DNA from 2 places in the Aquamicrobium lusatiense genome. Region 2 is predicted to be linked to the other one. Evidence: predicted binding sites of a transcription regulator. Region 2 holds the regulator's gene; the other holds the start of a gene.
What was found. The regulator HrcA, encoded in region 2, represses chaperone genes, less so after heat shock. The targets are predictions, from matches to a motif close to GTTAGCACTCNCNNNNNGNGAGTGCTAAC.
Positions count from the first base shown of each region.

Region 1 (8,474 bases), on a different contig from region 2:
ACCTGAAGCTGCTTGTAAAGCGCGGTGCGCGCGGCGGTGTCGACCGTCTCGCCGGCCTTGTCGATCAGCGCGTCGATCTCCTTGTTCTCGTAGCCGCCCTGATTGGAGAAGGGCACGCCGGCCGGTGTGCCGGAGCGCACCAGAATGGTGGTGGATATGGCCGGATCGCCGCGGAACACGGTGGGCGCGACGGCGAGGTCGAAATCGTGGTCGGTGTAGACCGCCTTCTGGTGCGCGGCGGCATCGTTGTTGACCACCGTGGCGTCGATGCCCACAGCGGCCAGCGCCTGCCGCAGATAGTCGCCGAACTGGCGCGTCTCGGTGAAGTAGGGCGCGGGCAGCAGGCGCAGCGCGAAGCGGGCGCCGCCGTCCTTGCGCGGATAGCCGGCCTCGTCGAGCAGGGCGTTGGCCTTGTCCACGTCGAACGGATGGAGCGGCACGTCGCCATTGTAGAATTCGGGCGCGTTCTTCGGCACGATGCCGGTGGCCGTCTCCGCATAGCCGAGGAAGATGGTGCGCACCACGAAATCGCGATCGATGGCGTGCGCGATGGCCTGCCGCACCCTGACGTTGGCCAGTTCCGCGCGGCGGTGATTGATCTCCACGCCAAGCTGGTAGGTCAGCGCCTCATACCCCTTGGAATAGACCTCGATGCCCGGCACTTTCGAGATGCGGTCGAGGTCGGTCAGCGGCACCTGGCTGAAGGCGGCAAGCTGGATTTCGCCAGCTTCCAGCGCGCCGGCCGCCGCCGCGCGGTCGGGCAGCACCCGGAAGATGATCTCGTCCAGCTTCGGCTCGCCTTCGCCCCAGTAGTCGGGGTTGCGCTCCAGCCGGTAATATTCGCCCGGACGGTGCTCGGCGAAGCGGAACGGGCCGGTGCCGACGAGCTTGTTGTTGGCCTCGCTGGCGGCAATGTCGGCCTCGCCCTCGAAGATGTGCTTCGCCACCACGCTCGACACCACCGGCAGCGCGTTGCGGATGAGCTGGAACGGAGTCGGCTTCGCAAAGCGGAACACGGCGGTGTGGTCGTCCGGCGTGTCGACGGCTTCGAGATTGGCGAACACCAGCCGGCCGAGGTTTTGCAGCGGCTTCCACACCTGAAGCGCGGAAAAGGCGACGTCGGCCGAGGTGAAGGGCTGGCCGTCATGCCACTTCACGCCCTCGCGCAGTTTGAACGTGGCCGAAAGCCCGTCGTCCGAGCCTTCCCACGAAGTGGCGAGGCGCGGTGCGAGCCCGCCCTCGCCATCGCCCCCTCCATCGAACGAGGCTTCGGCCAGCGGCTCGATGACCTTGGAGGAAATGAAGAACACGCCGTTCGAGGCGACGATGGCCGGGTTGAGGTTGCGCGGCTCGGAATCGGCGGCGACGACGAGGCGGCTGCCACTCTGGGCGAAGGTGAACCGGGGCAGGGCGGTGGAGGCCAGCAGAAGTGCCGAACCCTTGAAAAGGGTGCGCCGGGAAAGGGAAATAATGTTCATTTTCTGCTCCGCCAGAACGCGTTGAGGAAGTGGATCGATGCCCGGTAGCACGATGCCCAATGGATCACGAAGTCCGGCAGCGTCCGGAATTGGCGGCATTCTCCTGCAAGCCCGGACCCTCATACAGGGATGAAATCCTGCGGATCTCCGCATGATTAGAATTATCTCTTACATATGCGGCGTCAACGGGAAGGAGATGGCGTGGACCTAAGCATATTGCCCGCTGGACCGGCCAGCGGGCAATGTGGACGATATGGGCTGCTCATGTCGGCGATCCGGCGTGCCGGTCGCGGCAGGTTCGCGCCGCATCAGGGGAGAGCCCTCGGTGATCGCGCTTCGGGGTCGGCCCTCAGTGAATGGAGATCTCCCTGTCCACCGCGCGCCACTCGGCGGGCGTGATCAGGTGGCGATGGGCAACCCGCACCGAATGCAGCGGGCCATCCAGTTCCCGCGCCCAGTAATCGAGGAAGCTCTTCAGCTCGGGGAAATGCGGGGCCAGGTCATATTCCTGCCAGATATAGAGCTGGAGCAGGGAAGGGTGATCGGGCAGATGGTAATGGATTTCGGCCGTGGTCAGGCCGTAGCCCATCATCTGGAGCTGGAAATCGCTGCGTGCCGTGGTTGCCATTGGTACATCCTTGCGCATGTCCGGGGATGCCTGTCTGGGAGTGCGTGTCCGGACCGCGCCTGCCCCGGTCGCAAGGCGACGGTCGGATGCGGGTGACGCTGGGATGAAGGCGGGCCTGTTTCGTAACCTCCCTTGCGCGCTGCCGCCGGCACCATTCCACCCACGCCTTCACAGTGTGGCCGATCATCGTTCAAATTCAAGATCGAAAAGCTTTGCCGGTGTAAAAAACATCGTGATTTCATAGCACTAGCAATCATGTGCTGCGAGTGCCAAAATTTTTGCCGACACCTCTTGAAACCCGAAATCCGAGAAACCAGATCGATAGCCGCGCGACGCCGGAAAGGGTCGCGCGTGCCGTTCCGCTTCGCACGATCCGGGTGGAACGGTGCAGTCCGTTTGTCCGTGAGAGGAGAACAAAGACATGACGTTCCGTCCCCTGCATGACCGCATTCTGGTGCGCCGCATCGAGGCCGACGAAAAGACGGCCGGCGGCATCATCATCCCCGACACCGCGAAGGAAAAGCCGCAGGAAGGCGAGGTCATCGCCGTCGGTCCCGGCGCCCGTGACGAAAACGGCAGGCTGGTCGAACTCGACGTCAAGGTTGGCAACCGCATCCTGTTCGGCAAATGGTCCGGCACCGAGATCAGGCTCAAGGGCGAGGACCTGCTGATCATGAAGGAAAGCGACGTGATGGGCGTGATCGAGGAGACCGCCGCCGTGAAGAAGGCCGCCTGACGGCTTCTTCCGGCATCAGCCAGTCCCATCAACCAGTCCCCATCAACCAGTCAAAGTAAGCTGCCTAATGAAGGAGTGATCCAATGGCTGCCAAGGAAGTCAGATTCAGCACCGAAGCCCGCGAGAAGATGCTGCGCGGCGTCGACATTCTCGCCAATGCGGTGAAGGTCACCCTCGGTCCCAAGGGCCGCAATGTGGTGATCGACAAGTCGTTCGGCGCGCCGCGCATCACCAAGGACGGCGTTTCCGTCGCCAAGGAAATCGAGCTTGAGGACAAGTTCGAGAACATGGGCGCACAGATGGTGCGCGAGGTCGCCTCCAAGACCAACGATCTCGCCGGCGACGGCACCACCACCGCCACCGTTCTGGCGCAGGCCATCGTCAGGGAAGGCGCGAAGGCCGTCGCCTCCGGCATGAACCCGATGGACCTGAAGCGCGGCATTGACAGGGCCGTGGATGCGGTGGTCGCCGAACTGAAGGCCAATGCCCGCAAGATCACGAAGAACGACGAGATCGCGCAGGTCGGCACCATCTCGGCCAATGGCGACACCGAAATCGGCCGCTTCCTGGCCGAGGCCATGCAGAAGGTCGGCAACGAGGGCGTCATCACCGTCGAGGAAGCCAAGACCGCCGAGACCGGGCTGGAAGTCGTGGAAGGCATGCAGTTCGACCGCGGTTATCTGTCGCCATACTTCATCACCAATCAGGAGAAGATGCGGGTGGAACTGGAAGAGCCCTATGTGCTCATCCATGAGAAGAAGCTGTCCAACCTTCAGGCCCTGCTGCCCGTGCTCGAAGCGGTGGTCAAATCAGGCAAGCCGCTGCTCATCATCGCCGAGGATGTGGAGGGCGAGGCACTGGCCACGCTGGTCGTCAACAAGCTGCGCGGTGGCCTGAAGATCGCCGCCGTCAAGGCGCCGGGCTTCGGCGATCGCCGCAAGGCCATGCTGGAAGACATCGCCATCCTCACCGGCGGCACCGCGATCAGCGAGGATCTCGGCATCAAGCTGGAAAACGTCACTCTGGAGATGCTCGGCCGCGCGAAGAAGATCGTCATCGAGAAGGAAAACACCACCATCATCGACGGGTCCGGCAGGAAGGAGGAGATCGAAGGCCGGGTGAAGCAGATCAAGGCCCAGATTGAGGAAACGACCTCCGACTACGACCGCGAGAAGCTTCAGGAGCGGCTGGCGAAGCTCGCCGGCGGCGTTGCCGTCATCCGCGTCGGCGGCTCCACGGAAGTGGAGGTGAAGGAAAAGAAGGACCGCGTCGACGATGCGCTGCACGCCACGCGCGCGGCCGTCGAGGAGGGCATCCTGCCCGGCGGCGGCGTTGCCCTGCTGCGCGCCGCGAAGGCGCTGGACGGCGTGAAGATCGACAACGAGGACCAGAAGCACGGCGTGGAGATCGTGCGCCGGGCCATCGAGGCGCCGGTGCGCCAGATCGCTGAGAATGCCGGTGCGGAAGGGTCCATCATCGTCGGCAAGCTGCGCGAGAAGCCGGAGTTCTCCTATGGCTGGAACGCCCAGACCGGTGACTATGGCGACCTGTTCGCGCAGGGCGTGATCGACCCGGCCAAGGTGGTGCGCACGGCGCTTCAGGATGCGGCTTCGGTCGCCGGCCTGCTGGTCACCACCGAGGCCATGATCGCCGAGAAGCCGAAGAAGGAAGCCGCCCCGGCAATGCCCGCCGGAGGCATGGACTTCTGATCCGGTCGTGAAAGGCCCGCTTCCCCTGAAAAAGGGGGCGGGCCGTCAACGACGGGTCGCAGGACGATGTGACGACAATGCAGCTTTCAGACCACGTTCCCCCGCCAACGCAGCCGGCCGGTGCGTTTCTGGCGCATGAAACGGAATGCCGGAAGGTATTCCTGCCACTGCTGGAAGACCTTCTCGACCGGGCCGAACAGGCCGGCTGGGACCGCCGCACGGTTGCCTCGACGCTGATGTTCCTTTCGGCGAAGCAGGTTTCCGCCGCCGGCAGCCGGGATTCTTGAACGCGACCGGGCTGCCGGCCCGGTGCATCGGGCACACGAAAGAAAGACCCCGCCGGCCGGCGGGGTCTTTTCGTTTCGCGGAGAGGGATCAGGCTGCCCGGCGTCTCTGGAACGGCCCGTGCGGGATTTCCGGCGGCGCGAAGGATTGCGCGTTGGCGCGGTCCCAGCGGCTGTACCATTCGGAAAGCTCGGGAATTTCCTTGCCCGCCACCAGAAAGCCTTCCGGCAGATAGGGGTAGGCCTCGTTGCCGTCGAGGAACTCGTTGTCCTTCTGCCGGAACATGAAGTGGTAGGGCATGAAGTCGCTCGGATTGGTGAGGCCGGCGGCACCGGCGATCTCGCCCAGCGCCTTCATGGTGTTGCGGTGGAAACGGGCCACGCGCTCGCTCTTGTCGCCCACGTCGATGGCCCGCTGGCGTCCCTTGTCCTGGGTGGCGATGCCGACCGGGCAGCAATTGGTGTGGCAGGCCTGCGCCTGAATGCAGCCGATGGCGAACATGAAGCCGCGCGCGGCATTGCACCAGTCGGCCCCCAGCGCCAGCGTGCGCGCGATGTCGAAGGCGGTGATGATCTTGCCGGCCGCACCGATCCTGATCTCGTCGCGGATGCCGGCGCCCCTCAGCGTATTGTGCACGAAGGTCAGCGCCTCCAGCATCGGCATGCCGACGCGGTTGGCGAACTCCACCGGGGCAGCGCCCGTGCCGCCTTCCGCGCCGTCGACGACGATGAAGTCGGGCATGATGCCGGTATCCAGCATGGCCTTGACCATGCTCATGAATTCGCGCCGGTGGCCGATGCACAGCTTGAAGCCGACCGGCTTGCCGTCGGAAAGGGTGCGGAGCTGATCGATGAACTGCATCAGGCCGATGGGCGTGGAGAAGGTGCTGTGGGCGGCCGGGGAAACGCAGTCCACGCCCATGGGAATGCCACGCGCCTCGGCGATTTCCGGCGAGATCTTGGAGGCCGGCAGCATGCCGCCATGGCCGGGCTTGGCGCCCTGGCTCAGCTTGATCTCGATCATTTTGATCTGCGGATCGGCGGCCAGCACCCTGAATTTCTCGGGCGAGAAGCTGCCGTCGTCGTTGCGGCAACCGAAATAGCCGGAAGCGATCTGGCAGATGAGGTCGCCGCCGCCCTGACGGTGATAGCGGCTGATGCTGCCTTCCCCGGTGTCGTGGGCGAAGCCGCCCTTGCGGGCCCCGGTGTTGAGGGCAAGGATGGCGTTGGCCGACAGCGAGCCGAAGCTCATGGCCGAGATGTTGTAGAGGCTGGCGCTGTAGGGCTGCCGGCAGGCCGAGCCGCCGATGCGCACGCGGAAATCCGTATCGGCGATGGTGACGGGCGTGGCCGAATGGGTCAGCCACGCATAGCCGGACCCATAGACGTTCTCGATGGTGCCGAAGGGGCGCTTGTCCTCAACGCCCTTGGCGCGCTGGTAGACGAGCCCGCGATCCTGCCGGCTGAACGGCACCTCGTCATGGTCGCCTTCGATGATGTACTGGCGGATTTCCGGCCGGAAGCTTTCCAGCAGGAAGCGCAGATGCCCGACCACCGGATAGTTGCGCAGGATGGAATGGCGGCGCTGGCGCACGTCATGCACGCCGAGCAGGAACAGCGCGCCGGCGATGACGGCGGGCACCAGAAGCCACTTGCTGTAGAGCGCGGCCCCGGCGAGCGATGCGAATGTGATGAGCGCGACGCTCACGAACACGGTGTAGCGTTGGTAGGAGAGGATGGTCGTCACGATATCGGGATTCGTTCTTTATGGCGGGCGGAGCCGGCCTGATTTGACGGGACCTGATTCAGCCGCAGCATGGAAAGGCCGCTCCGGCGATTCGCCTATAGCACATATCCTGTAACAGCAACTGTGGCGCAAAGACGTTATTGTCATCCGCGACAATAGTCCTTCTCTGTTTTCTTGATCCGTATCAAGGCAAGGTGCTCAATCCCCGGCATTGTGGAAGAAAAGGAGACCAGAGCATGACGGCACTGAAGGACCTGACACCGAACTTCCGCCACGTGAGACTTCTTTTCGCGCGGACCGCAGGCCACCCGCAGGGCGACCGCGAAGAGGGCTACGATCTTCTCGTACCGCTGGACGAGGCCGGACGCCTCGACGCCGCCACATGGAAGACCCATCAGGCCTTCTGCCGTGTCCGGCGCTTTTCCGATGATGGCGACGAGCGCATCGGCCGCCTGCGGCGCAAGCCGGGCGGGCAATGGTATTTCGACTATGAGGAAGGCGACGCCGACAACGAGATCGGCTTCCGCCTCGGCGAGGAAAGCTTCGTCACCGGGGAATATGTCTCGATCATGCAGGACGGAACCATGCAGACTTATCAGGTGGCGCGGGTCGAGAAACCCTGATCATATGACGGCCGCAGATCACGCAACAAAAGCGAGGGTGAAGATGTACAGGCATATCCTTATTGCGACCGACGGGTCCGAACTGGCTGCGAGGGGCATCGAGCAGGGCCTTGCCCTTGCCGGCCCGCTGGGAGCGAAAGTGACGGTGCTGAGCGTGTCGCAGCCTCTGGACACCGCAGCCGCACGCGCCGCCGCCATCGGCGGCATCGCCGATCCGATCGGCCGCTACGACCAGCAGATCGACGAGGAGATGAAGAACCGCTTCCGCTCGATCGAGGAGCGCGCCGCAGAACATGGCGTCGAGGTGGATCTGCTGCACGAGATCGACGACCATCCCGCCGAGGCCATCGTGCGCACGGCGAAACTGAAAAGCTGCGACCTGATCGTCATGTCCTCGCATGGCCGGCGCGGAGCCGCGCGGCTCATTCTGGGCAGCCAGACCTCCGAGGTTCTGGCACACACCACGCTGCCTGTTCTGGTGGTGCGCTGACGCACGGAAATGCCGCAGCCCCGGAAGCGGGGCTGCGGCACAGCTGACCATCAGGATCGGGGTTTATCCTGATGATCGAGGGTCCAGTCGCGGGCGCTGCGGCGATGGCTCCAGTAGGCGGCGAAGCGCCCGCCGGCAGCGATCAGCGCCTCGCGCTCGCCCGCCTCGACGATGCGGCCGCCTTCGACGAAGACCACATGGTCGGCGCGGGCGATGGTTTCCAGCCGGTGCGCGACGACCAGCACGGTGCGATGGCCGAAACGGCTGAGCGCCGCGGCTACCGCCACCTCGTTCATGGTGTCGAGACCGCTGGTGGCTTCGTCCAGAAGCAGGATCGGCGCATTCTTCAGAAGCGCGCGGGCGATGCTGACACGCTGGCGCTCGCCGCCCGACAGATTGCCGCCGCCTTCGCCGACCGGCGCATCCCAGCTCCCCAGCCGCTCGACAATCTCATCGACACAGGCGGCTTTCGCGGCTTCCATGAACCCGGCATCGGTGGCATCCGGGCGCGCAAGGCGGATGTTCTCGGCAATGCCGCCCTCGAACAGCTGCACGTTCTGGAACACGATGGACAGCTGGTCCATCAGGGTCTCCGGCGCATAGGCGCGCACGTCATGTCCGCCGACCCGCACCTCGCCCTCGCTCACGTCATGCATGCGCGCGATCATCGACAGGATGGTGCTCTTGCCCGATCCCGACGGCCCGACCAGCGCCGTGGTGCTGCCTTCCGGCACATCGAAGCTGATGCCGTCGAGAATATGATTGCCGTTGGCGTGGAA
Region 1 is NZ_JACHEU010000003.1:239,850-248,323, reverse strand. It holds gene HNR59_RS16775 (ABC transporter substrate-binding protein) at 1-1,478, opposite strand, end outside; gene HNR59_RS16770 (usg protein) at 1,828-2,106, opposite strand; gene HNR59_RS16765 (co-chaperone GroES) at 2,528-2,842, shown strand; gene groL (chaperonin GroEL) at 2,926-4,551, shown strand; gene HNR59_RS16755 (hypothetical protein) at 4,629-4,838, shown strand; gene HNR59_RS16750 (FMN-binding glutamate synthase family protein) at 4,927-6,582, opposite strand; gene HNR59_RS16745 (hypothetical protein) at 6,819-7,205, shown strand; gene HNR59_RS16740 (universal stress protein) at 7,249-7,695, shown strand; gene HNR59_RS16735 (ABC transporter ATP-binding protein) at 7,746-8,474, opposite strand, start outside.
Region 1: a site for HrcA is predicted at 2,352-2,380, ahead of HNR59_RS16765 (co-chaperone GroES). Genes of this name have one in related genera too.

Region 2 (8,474 bases):
GCCGCCCCTCCACCTTCGCAATCCGTTCCAGACCCAGCACGTCACCATAGAAAGCCTCGGCGGCAGCAAGATCGGTCACGTAGAGCGCAGATTCAAGGACGGCAGCGGGCTTCATGGCATCAGAGCTTTCAGGCGACGGCCAGCTTCTGCAACTCGACCAGCCGGGCGATGCCGTTGCGGGCAAGTCCCATCAGCTCGGCGAACTGCGCGTCGGTGAAGGGCTCGCCCTCGGCGGTGCCCTGGATCTCGACGATGCCGCCCTTGCCGGTCATGACGAAATTGGCATCGGTGCCGGCGGCGGAATCCTCCAGATAATCGAGGTCGATGACCGGCTGGCCATCATGGATGCCGCAGGAGATGGCGGCGACGTGATCCTTCAGCACCCGCTGCACATTCACCATCTGGCGCGCTTCCATCCAGCGCAGGCAATCGTGGAGGGCGATCCATGCGCCGGTGATCGAGGCCGTGCGCGTGCCGCCATCGGCCTGAAGCACATCGCAGTCGATGGTGATCTGCTGCTCGCCCAGCGCCTGCATGTCGACGACGGCGCGCAGCGACCGGCCGATGAGACGCTGGATTTCCTGCGTGCGCCCGCCCTGCTTGCCGGCAGAAGCCTCGCGGCGCATGCGCTCGCCGGTCGAACGCGGCAGCATGCCATATTCGGCCGTCACCCAGCCCTTGCCGGAATTGCGCATCCAGCCTGGCACCCGCTCTTCGAGGCTTGCGGTGCACAGAACGTGGGTATCGCCAAATTTCACGAGGCAGGAGCCTTCGGCGTGCTTTGAAAAGCCGCGCTCGAAGGAGATGGCGCGCATTTCGTCTGGCTGGCGTTTGGAGGGGCGCATGTCGTGTCTTTCCAATCCTGTGATTTTGCGGGCTTGTAGCCCTCCACGGCTGCTTGCGCAAAGGAAAACGGCTTGCTTGCACTGGCGCCCGCCGCGTCTATATCCTTTGTATAGAGGTACGACATGACAAAGCACAGTTCAGCCCCGACACCGCCGGTTCCCGCATCGCAGTGGCAGTCGCTGGATACGCGCTCGCGCGAGATCTTCCGGCGTCTCGTCGATTCCTACCTGAAGGACGGCGAGCCGGTGGGTTCGCGCAGCCTGTCGCGCATTCTGCCCTCGACATTGTCGCCGGCCACGATCCGCAACGTGATGAGCGATCTGGAGCATCTGGGCCTGATCTACGCGCCGCATGTCTCGGCCGGGCGCCTGCCGACGCAGGCGGGCCTGCGCTTCTTCGTCGATGCCTTCATGGAGATCGGCGACCTCGGCGACGAGGAACGGCGCAGCATCGAGACACAGATCAAGGCTTCGGGCAACGACACTTCTCTCGAACACATGCTGACGGAGGCGAGCCAGCTCCTGTCCGGCATGTCGCGCGGGGCAGGCGTCGTGCTGGCGGCCAAGAGCGAGGCGGCGCTCAAGCACATCGAGTTCATCCAGCTTGAGCCGACAAAGGCGCTGACCGTGCTGGTCTCGCAGAACGGCGATGTGGAAAACCGCATCATCGACCTGCCGGCGGGCGTCACCGTCTCGCAACTGCACGAGGCTTCCAACTTCCTCAACGCCCACATCCGCGGGCGCACGCTGGCCGAGGCGCGCACTGAAATCTCGCGCATCAAGGAAGAAACGCGCGCGGCCCTCGATTCGCTGTCACAAGCGCTGGTGGAAAAGGGGCTGGCGGTGTGGGCGGGAGCCGAAAGCGACCTGCCGGCGCGGCTGATCGTGCGCGGCCGGGCGAATCTTCTGGAAAACATCACCGCGCAGGCGGACATGGAACTGCTCAAGAACCTGTTCGACGACCTTGAGACGCAGGACGGCCTGCTGCAATTGCTCAACCTCGCCGAAGAGGGACCCGGCGTGCGCATCTTCATCGGCTCGGAGAACAAGCTGTTCTCGCTGTCAGGATCGTCGCTGGTGGTGGCGCCCTATCGCGACGCAGAAGCGCGCGTGGTGGGCGCGCTCGGCGTCATCGGCCCGACGCGGCTCAACTATGCCCGCATCGTGCCGATGGTCGACTACACCGCACAGCTCGTGTCGCGGATGCTGCGCTGAAAAAGGCGCGCCACATCACGTCCTCGTGTGATGCATCGCCGCGCCCGCTTTCCTAAAGTGCCGCCTGACGGGCCGACAGCGGAAGGAGGACGGCATGATCCACCTCATGAAACGGGTCGCGGCGGCTTCGGTCCTGCTGGCGGGTACTGCCGCGGTGGCGCAGGAAACCGGCGCGACGCTGACCGGCGAAGCGGCGTTCGGCGGCTGGCGGGACGACAGGCCGGGCATTCGGCGGCATTTCACGCCGCAGGACCTTCCCGCTCCCTTTGCGACAGAGTCCACCTCCAACAGCGCGCGGCGGGTCAGCCCGCCGGAAAATGTCAGCCCCCAACTGCCAAAGGGCTTTTCCGCACACATGATCGCTTCCGGCCTCGGCGGGCCGCGTATCGTGCGCGTGGCCCCGAATGGCGACATATTCGTTGCCGAATCCGGCGCCGATCAGGTGTCGGTCTACCGTCTTGAAGACGGCAGCGCGAAGCCTGTGCAAAACTCCGTCTTTGCCGGCGGGCTGAACCAGCCCTACGGCATCGCCTTTCATCCCGCCGCCGATCCGCAATGGGTTTATGTCGCCAACACCGACAGCGTCGTTCGCTTCCCTTACAAAAGCGGCGACCTCGAAGCCTCTTCCGAACCCGAGGTCATCGTTGCCGAGCTTCCTTCCGGAGGCCACTGGACCCGCGACCTCGCCTTCTCCGCGGACGGCGAAACGCTCTACGTCTCGGTCGGCTCGCAATCGAATGTCGCCTCCGGCATGGGCGAGGCGCCCGGAGGGCTGGACGCATGGCGAAGCGCGCAGCCGATCGGCGCAGGCTGGGGTTCCGAAACCGACCGCGCCACGGTGCTCGCCTTCGACGCGGATGGCGCGAACCAGCGAATCGCTGCGACGGGACTGCGCAATTGTTCGGGACTGGCATTGCAGCCGGCCACGAACGCGTTGTGGTGTGCCGTCAACGAGCGCGACGGCCTGGGCGATAACCTGCCCTTCGACTATGCGACAAGCGTAAGCGAAGGCGCATTCTACGGCTGGCCGTGGTACTATATCGGCGATCACGAGGACCCGCGCCATGCCGGCTCAAGGCCCGACCTCGCCGACAAGGTGACGGTGCCGGACGTGCTGATCCAGGCGCATTCCGCGCCGCTCGGCATCGCCTTCTACGAAGGCGACCAGTTCCCTGCCGCCTATCGCGGAGATGCCTTCGTTGCCCTGCACGGCTCATGGAACCGGGGCCTGATAACGGGCTACAAGGTGGTGCGCCTGCTGTTTGACAATGGCCGGCCGACGGGTGCCTATGAGGACTTCATGACCGGCTTCGTCCTCTCCGACGGCTCCGTGTGGGGACGGCCGGTCGGGGTCGCGATTGCCCGCGACGGCGCCCTGATCGTCAGCGAGGACGGCAGCGGCACGCTGTGGCGCATCGCCTATCAGGGGAGCCGGTAAAACGGCTCCGCTTCCGGACGACCTGCTTCAGGCCAGACGATCCGGGATCATGCGGCCCGGAATCACGCGGCGTGGTGCAGATATCGGGCGCTGGGCAGGATGGTCAGCGGCTGCAACTCCCCTGCCCCCACCTTGCCGAACAGCAGGCGACGCTCGGTTTCGGTCGAGCGGAAGAAGGGGAAGCGCGCATAGTAGCGCTCGCGGTTCTCGATGGCGTTCGTGCGGAACAACACCACCTTGTTGAACACGCCTGGATAGCCGCGCGGCTCGCTGATCTGTTCCGAATTGTAGATGCGCCGATAGAAGCCGGCATGGTCTTCCCGCACCGTGGAAAGCCCGTATGGCGCATTGAAATAGATGCAGGCCATGCCCGCCAGCCGCAGCGTCACGTAGATCAGATGCGGATATGCGCGTGCCAGTTCCGGATCGGAGGCAAAACGGCTCATGCACACGAAGGTGTCGCCGGCTTCCAGCATGGGGCGCACGATGTCCCCGAAGGCCTGAACAGAGGGCGATATCGGCGTTTCGAGCGTGACGTGATGGATGCGCATGGTGGAAACCAGATTCTGGTCCACATAGACACCGAACCGATAGACGTTCGGAGCATCGTCCAGTTCATCGATGATCGTGCGCCGATCCGCGTCCGGAACCATGTCGTTGAACCGGTAGGCCTTGTAGCGCAGCCGGTATATGTCTTCCAGATCCTCGCCCTTGTCGCAGCGGCGATATTCGGACCGGTCGAGCAGTTCGAATACCTTGTTGGCGAAGCCCGAGCTGGATAAGCCCGGCTTTAGCTGTTCCGCGTCCGCATCCAGCTTCAACTGCCGGGTCACCATCGGCTTACCCTCTGTCATGCCGCTCTCAAAGCACGGTAAGGGTTGGAACACATCAGTAAAGTTTTAATTAAAGAAATCCTGTTTTACCCGGAATTAACCTTAATAAAACGACATCGCAGTGCAAGGGAAGCAGCCGGAGGCTGCGCCAGGCCAAGGCGGATCTGCTATTTGCGGGTTGCGCCCGAAGCCACCAGCTCGTCGTGCGCGAATGGCCAGCGCGCCGTCGACATGGTTTCGATGCCGGATGCGCTGAGGGCCGCACCGAACAGGAAACCCTGCACCAGCTCAGGCTCGACCTGTCGCGACAGAATGCGCAACTGCTCGAAGGTCTCGACGCCTTCAATGGTCACGGCAAGCCCCAGCGACCGCGACAGGGCCACGATGCCCTTGAGCAGTTCGAGCGACCGCGGATTCTGCGTCACGTCGGACAGAAAGGAGCGGTCGATCTTGACCTTGTCCAGCGGCAGCTTGTGCAGGTAGCTGAGGCTGGAATACCCGGTGCCGAAATCGTCCAGAGCAATCCTTACGCCCAGCGATTTCAGTTCCTGCAGAAGCTGGCGCGTCTCGGATTTGTCGTCCAGAAGCGCCGTTTCCGTCACCTCGACTTCAAGCCGGTGCGGCGGCAGGCCGGAAGCTTCCAGCGCATTGCGCACCTTCTGTATGACGTCGCTGTTGCGGAAGTCCTTGGCGGAGAGGTTGACCGAGACATTGGTATGCTCAGGCCATTTCATGCATTCCGCACAGGCGGCATTCAGCATGAAGGTGCTGATCTGGGAGATGATGCCCATTTCCTCAGCCAGCGGAATGAAGACGCCCGGCGACACCGGGCCCAGCGCTGGATGGTCCCACCGGCACAGGGCCTCGCAGCCGGAAATGCGCATGGTCGCCATGGTCACGATCGGCTGATAGACGACGCGCAACGTGCCCGCCTCGACGGCCGCGCGCAGATCCGCCTTCATTCTCTGGCGGTCGCGGAACGCCGCATCCATCGACGATTCGAACAGCTGCCAGCCATTCTTGCCCAGTTCCTTGGCCTTGTAGAGCGCGAGGTCGGCCTTGACGATCATTTCGTCAACCTCGCTGAACTCAACACGCGACAGCACCGCACCGGCGCTCACCTGAATGCGCAGCACATGGCCGGCGACATCCACTTCGCCTTTCAGTCCGGCAAAAATCTCGTCCATCATGCGGGTGAACTGGCTTTCGCTCTCCACCCTGTCGAAGAAGAGAATGAACTCGTCGCCACCGAAACGGCTTATCTGGATGCCCGGTGCGGCAAACTCCGCAAGCCGCTCCGCCACGGCATAGATGAGACCGTCACCCACGGGATGGCCAACGGTATCGTTGACGCTCTTGAAATCGTCCAGATCGATGGTTGCGATGGCGCAGTAGCGTTTCTGATCGCCCGTGCTGAGGCTTTCCTCGACCAGTTCATGAAAATAGGCCCGGTTCACCAGCCCGGTCAGGCTGTCGTATCGGGCCATGAAGCGGATGCGCTCCTCCGCCTCGACGCGGGCGGTCACGTCCTCGAATGTGATGACGCCGAGTTCCTGGCTGCCTTCGCGGGCCGAAAACTCGTAGTGCTGGCCATTTGCAAAACCCACCAGAACCTTGCGATCGCGACCCTCCCGCAGCGCCTTTGTCAGCTGTGTTTCGACAAGCTGGCAGTCCTTGCGGGTCAGCATGCCGCTGACCACGCCACGCATCAGAAGCGAATGGACCGAACGTCCCAGCAGATCGTCAGGCGAATGGATCGAGAGCAAACGGGCCGCCTCGGCGTTCGCCACCACAACCTTTCCGTCAGGGTCCAGCATGATGAGCCCGTGCGGCATGGTGTTGAGCGCCCGGTTGAAACGCTGAGCCAGCCGGTTGGCGAGCTTTTCAGCCGAGATCGCCGTGAACAGCACGTCCCGCACCGTATCTGCATAGCGATGGATCGCCAGCAGGAAGGGCGCGGAGAGCAACCCCAGCGCAACATGGTAGAAGTCCCCACGCAGGATGAAGCCCAGAGCCATCGGGCAGGCCAGCGTCAGGATCAGGATGTTGACCATCCTCGGCGATCCGTAGTTCCGGCCGGCAATGCCTGTCGCCGTGGCCAGCACGATACAGACCGCGGCAATCTCGGCGAACTCATCCTGTGCGGTATAGATCGCGGTAAGGCAGAAAGTGCCGAGAACGAGACCATGCATGGCCCCGTAGATGATGTAGCGGGTTTCGCGGCGATATGCTTCCTGACGCGTCTCGATGGGCGGCAGGGCCGAGAAGCGGCGCATGTTCATGACGCGCACGATACCGACAAGCACCAGAACAGCAGCCAGAACCAGATAGGAGGGATTTCCGGTTTTCGCGCCCACGATGCACATGAGGGCCGTCTGTGCGGAAATGCCTATAGCAAGCGTGAAGCCGTCGCGGAAAAGCGTCTCCACGAACGGAATGTAGACGTCGTCAGGCAGCTCTTTTCGCTTGATCGCGGTCACATTCGGCACTCACCCCATGCGAAGATGATGACACATTCGCATTAAAAAAACTTTTAGAAACGGGGAGGTGGCGGACTTATCCGACGTCGCTCTCATATCCCCGGTTCAAATCATTTCAAGACAGGATGCATCTATCCCCACCCAGGGCGCAATAGCATCCGGACCTGACGTCAACCTTGTCTCCTTCACAGCGGCATGAAGTTCATGATAAATCCTGCCCGAAGCACAGTTCCTGAAACTTACCGGATTCACACATCATGGCGCAGCCGCTCGTTGCCGTCTCCACGGACGTCAGGCAGTTTGAGAATTACACTTGGCATGCCGCGCCCCAGCAATATCTGGAAGCGGTGATCACCGGCGCCGGCGCCCTGCCCGTGCTGGTCCCCTCTTTCGGCGATCGGCTCGATCTGGATGCGCTGCTGTCGCGGGTCGATGGCGTCATGCTTACGGGCTCGAAATCGAACGTTCATCCCTCGCTTTATGGCGGTGATGCCAGCGAGGAAAACGGCCCCTACGATTCAGCGCGCGACTCGACCACCCTTCCCCTTATCCGCAAGGCCATCGGGCGCGGCGTCCCGCTGCTCGCCATCTGCCGCGGCATACAGGAGCTGAATGTGGCGCTTGGCGGCACCCTCGCCAGCGAAATTCAGGAACGCGAGGGTTCGCTCGATCACCGGGCGCCGGCGAGCGACGATCAGGACAAGCGATTCGCCATCCGCCAGAAGGTCAGCATCCGGCCGGGAACCTGCCTTGCCGGTGTCTTTGGAGCCGGCGACATCGAAGTAAATTCCGTTCACCGGCAGGCAGCCGACCGTCTGGGCGAAAACCTTCAGGTCGAGGCCGTGGCCGAAGATGGAACGGTCGAGGCCGTGTCCGTGAAAGGGGCCCGCGCCTTCGCGGTCGGCGTGCAGTGGCATCCCGAATACTGGGTGAAGTCCGACAGCGTTTCGCAAAAAATCTTCCGGGCCTTCGGCGATGCCGTGCGCCTCCACGCGGCGGCGAGGCCGGAAGCGCGCGTAGCGGCCGAGTAAACCGGCCGCCTGGCGCTACTTCGCCTTCACATGCGCCGTTTCAGGCACCGGTGTCAGCGCCTTGCGCGCACCAAACCACGACACGAGATTGTCGACGCACAGATCGGCCATGGCCCTGCGCGTCGGCACTGACGCCGAAGCAACATGCGGCAGGAGAACGGTGTGCGGCGCATCGAGAAGGGCCTGCGGCACGTACGGTTCATGCGCGAACACATCCAGCCCGGCGGCGGCGATCGTGCCATCTGAAAGTGCAGCCGCCAATGCATCCTCATCGACCGTCGTTCCACGGCCCGTATTGATGAGAACGCCATCGGTACCGAGCGCTTTCAGGATTTCGGCGTTGATCGCCTTTTCCGTCGCAGCCCCTCCGGGCGCGATGCAGATCAGCGTATCGACAGCTTCAGCAAGATCCTTCAGCGTGGCATGATAAGCATAGTCCACGCCATCGACAGGCCGGCGATTGTGATAGGCGACCGTAACGCCGAAGGCTTCCAGACGTTTGGCCACCGCAAGCCCGATCCGGCCGAGGCCGAAAATGCCGATGCTGCGCCCGCGCAAACTGAGAGGGCTCAGCCGGTAGAAGCCCTCTTTTGCCCACCTGCCCTGCCGCAGCCATGCCTCTGCGCCGGGCA
Region 2 is NZ_JACHEU010000001.1:1,474,541-1,483,014, reverse strand. It holds gene HNR59_RS07075 (VOC family protein) at 1-115, opposite strand, end outside; gene rph (ribonuclease PH) at 129-845, opposite strand; gene hrcA (heat-inducible transcriptional repressor HrcA) at 969-2,060, shown strand; gene HNR59_RS07060 (PQQ-dependent sugar dehydrogenase) at 2,155-3,498, shown strand; gene HNR59_RS07055 (N-acyl amino acid synthase FeeM domain-containing protein) at 3,561-4,352, opposite strand; gene HNR59_RS07050 (putative bifunctional diguanylate cyclase/phosphodiesterase) at 4,499-6,811, opposite strand; gene HNR59_RS07045 (gamma-glutamyl-gamma-aminobutyrate hydrolase family protein) at 7,069-7,842, shown strand; gene HNR59_RS07040 (2-hydroxyacid dehydrogenase) at 7,858-8,474, opposite strand, start outside.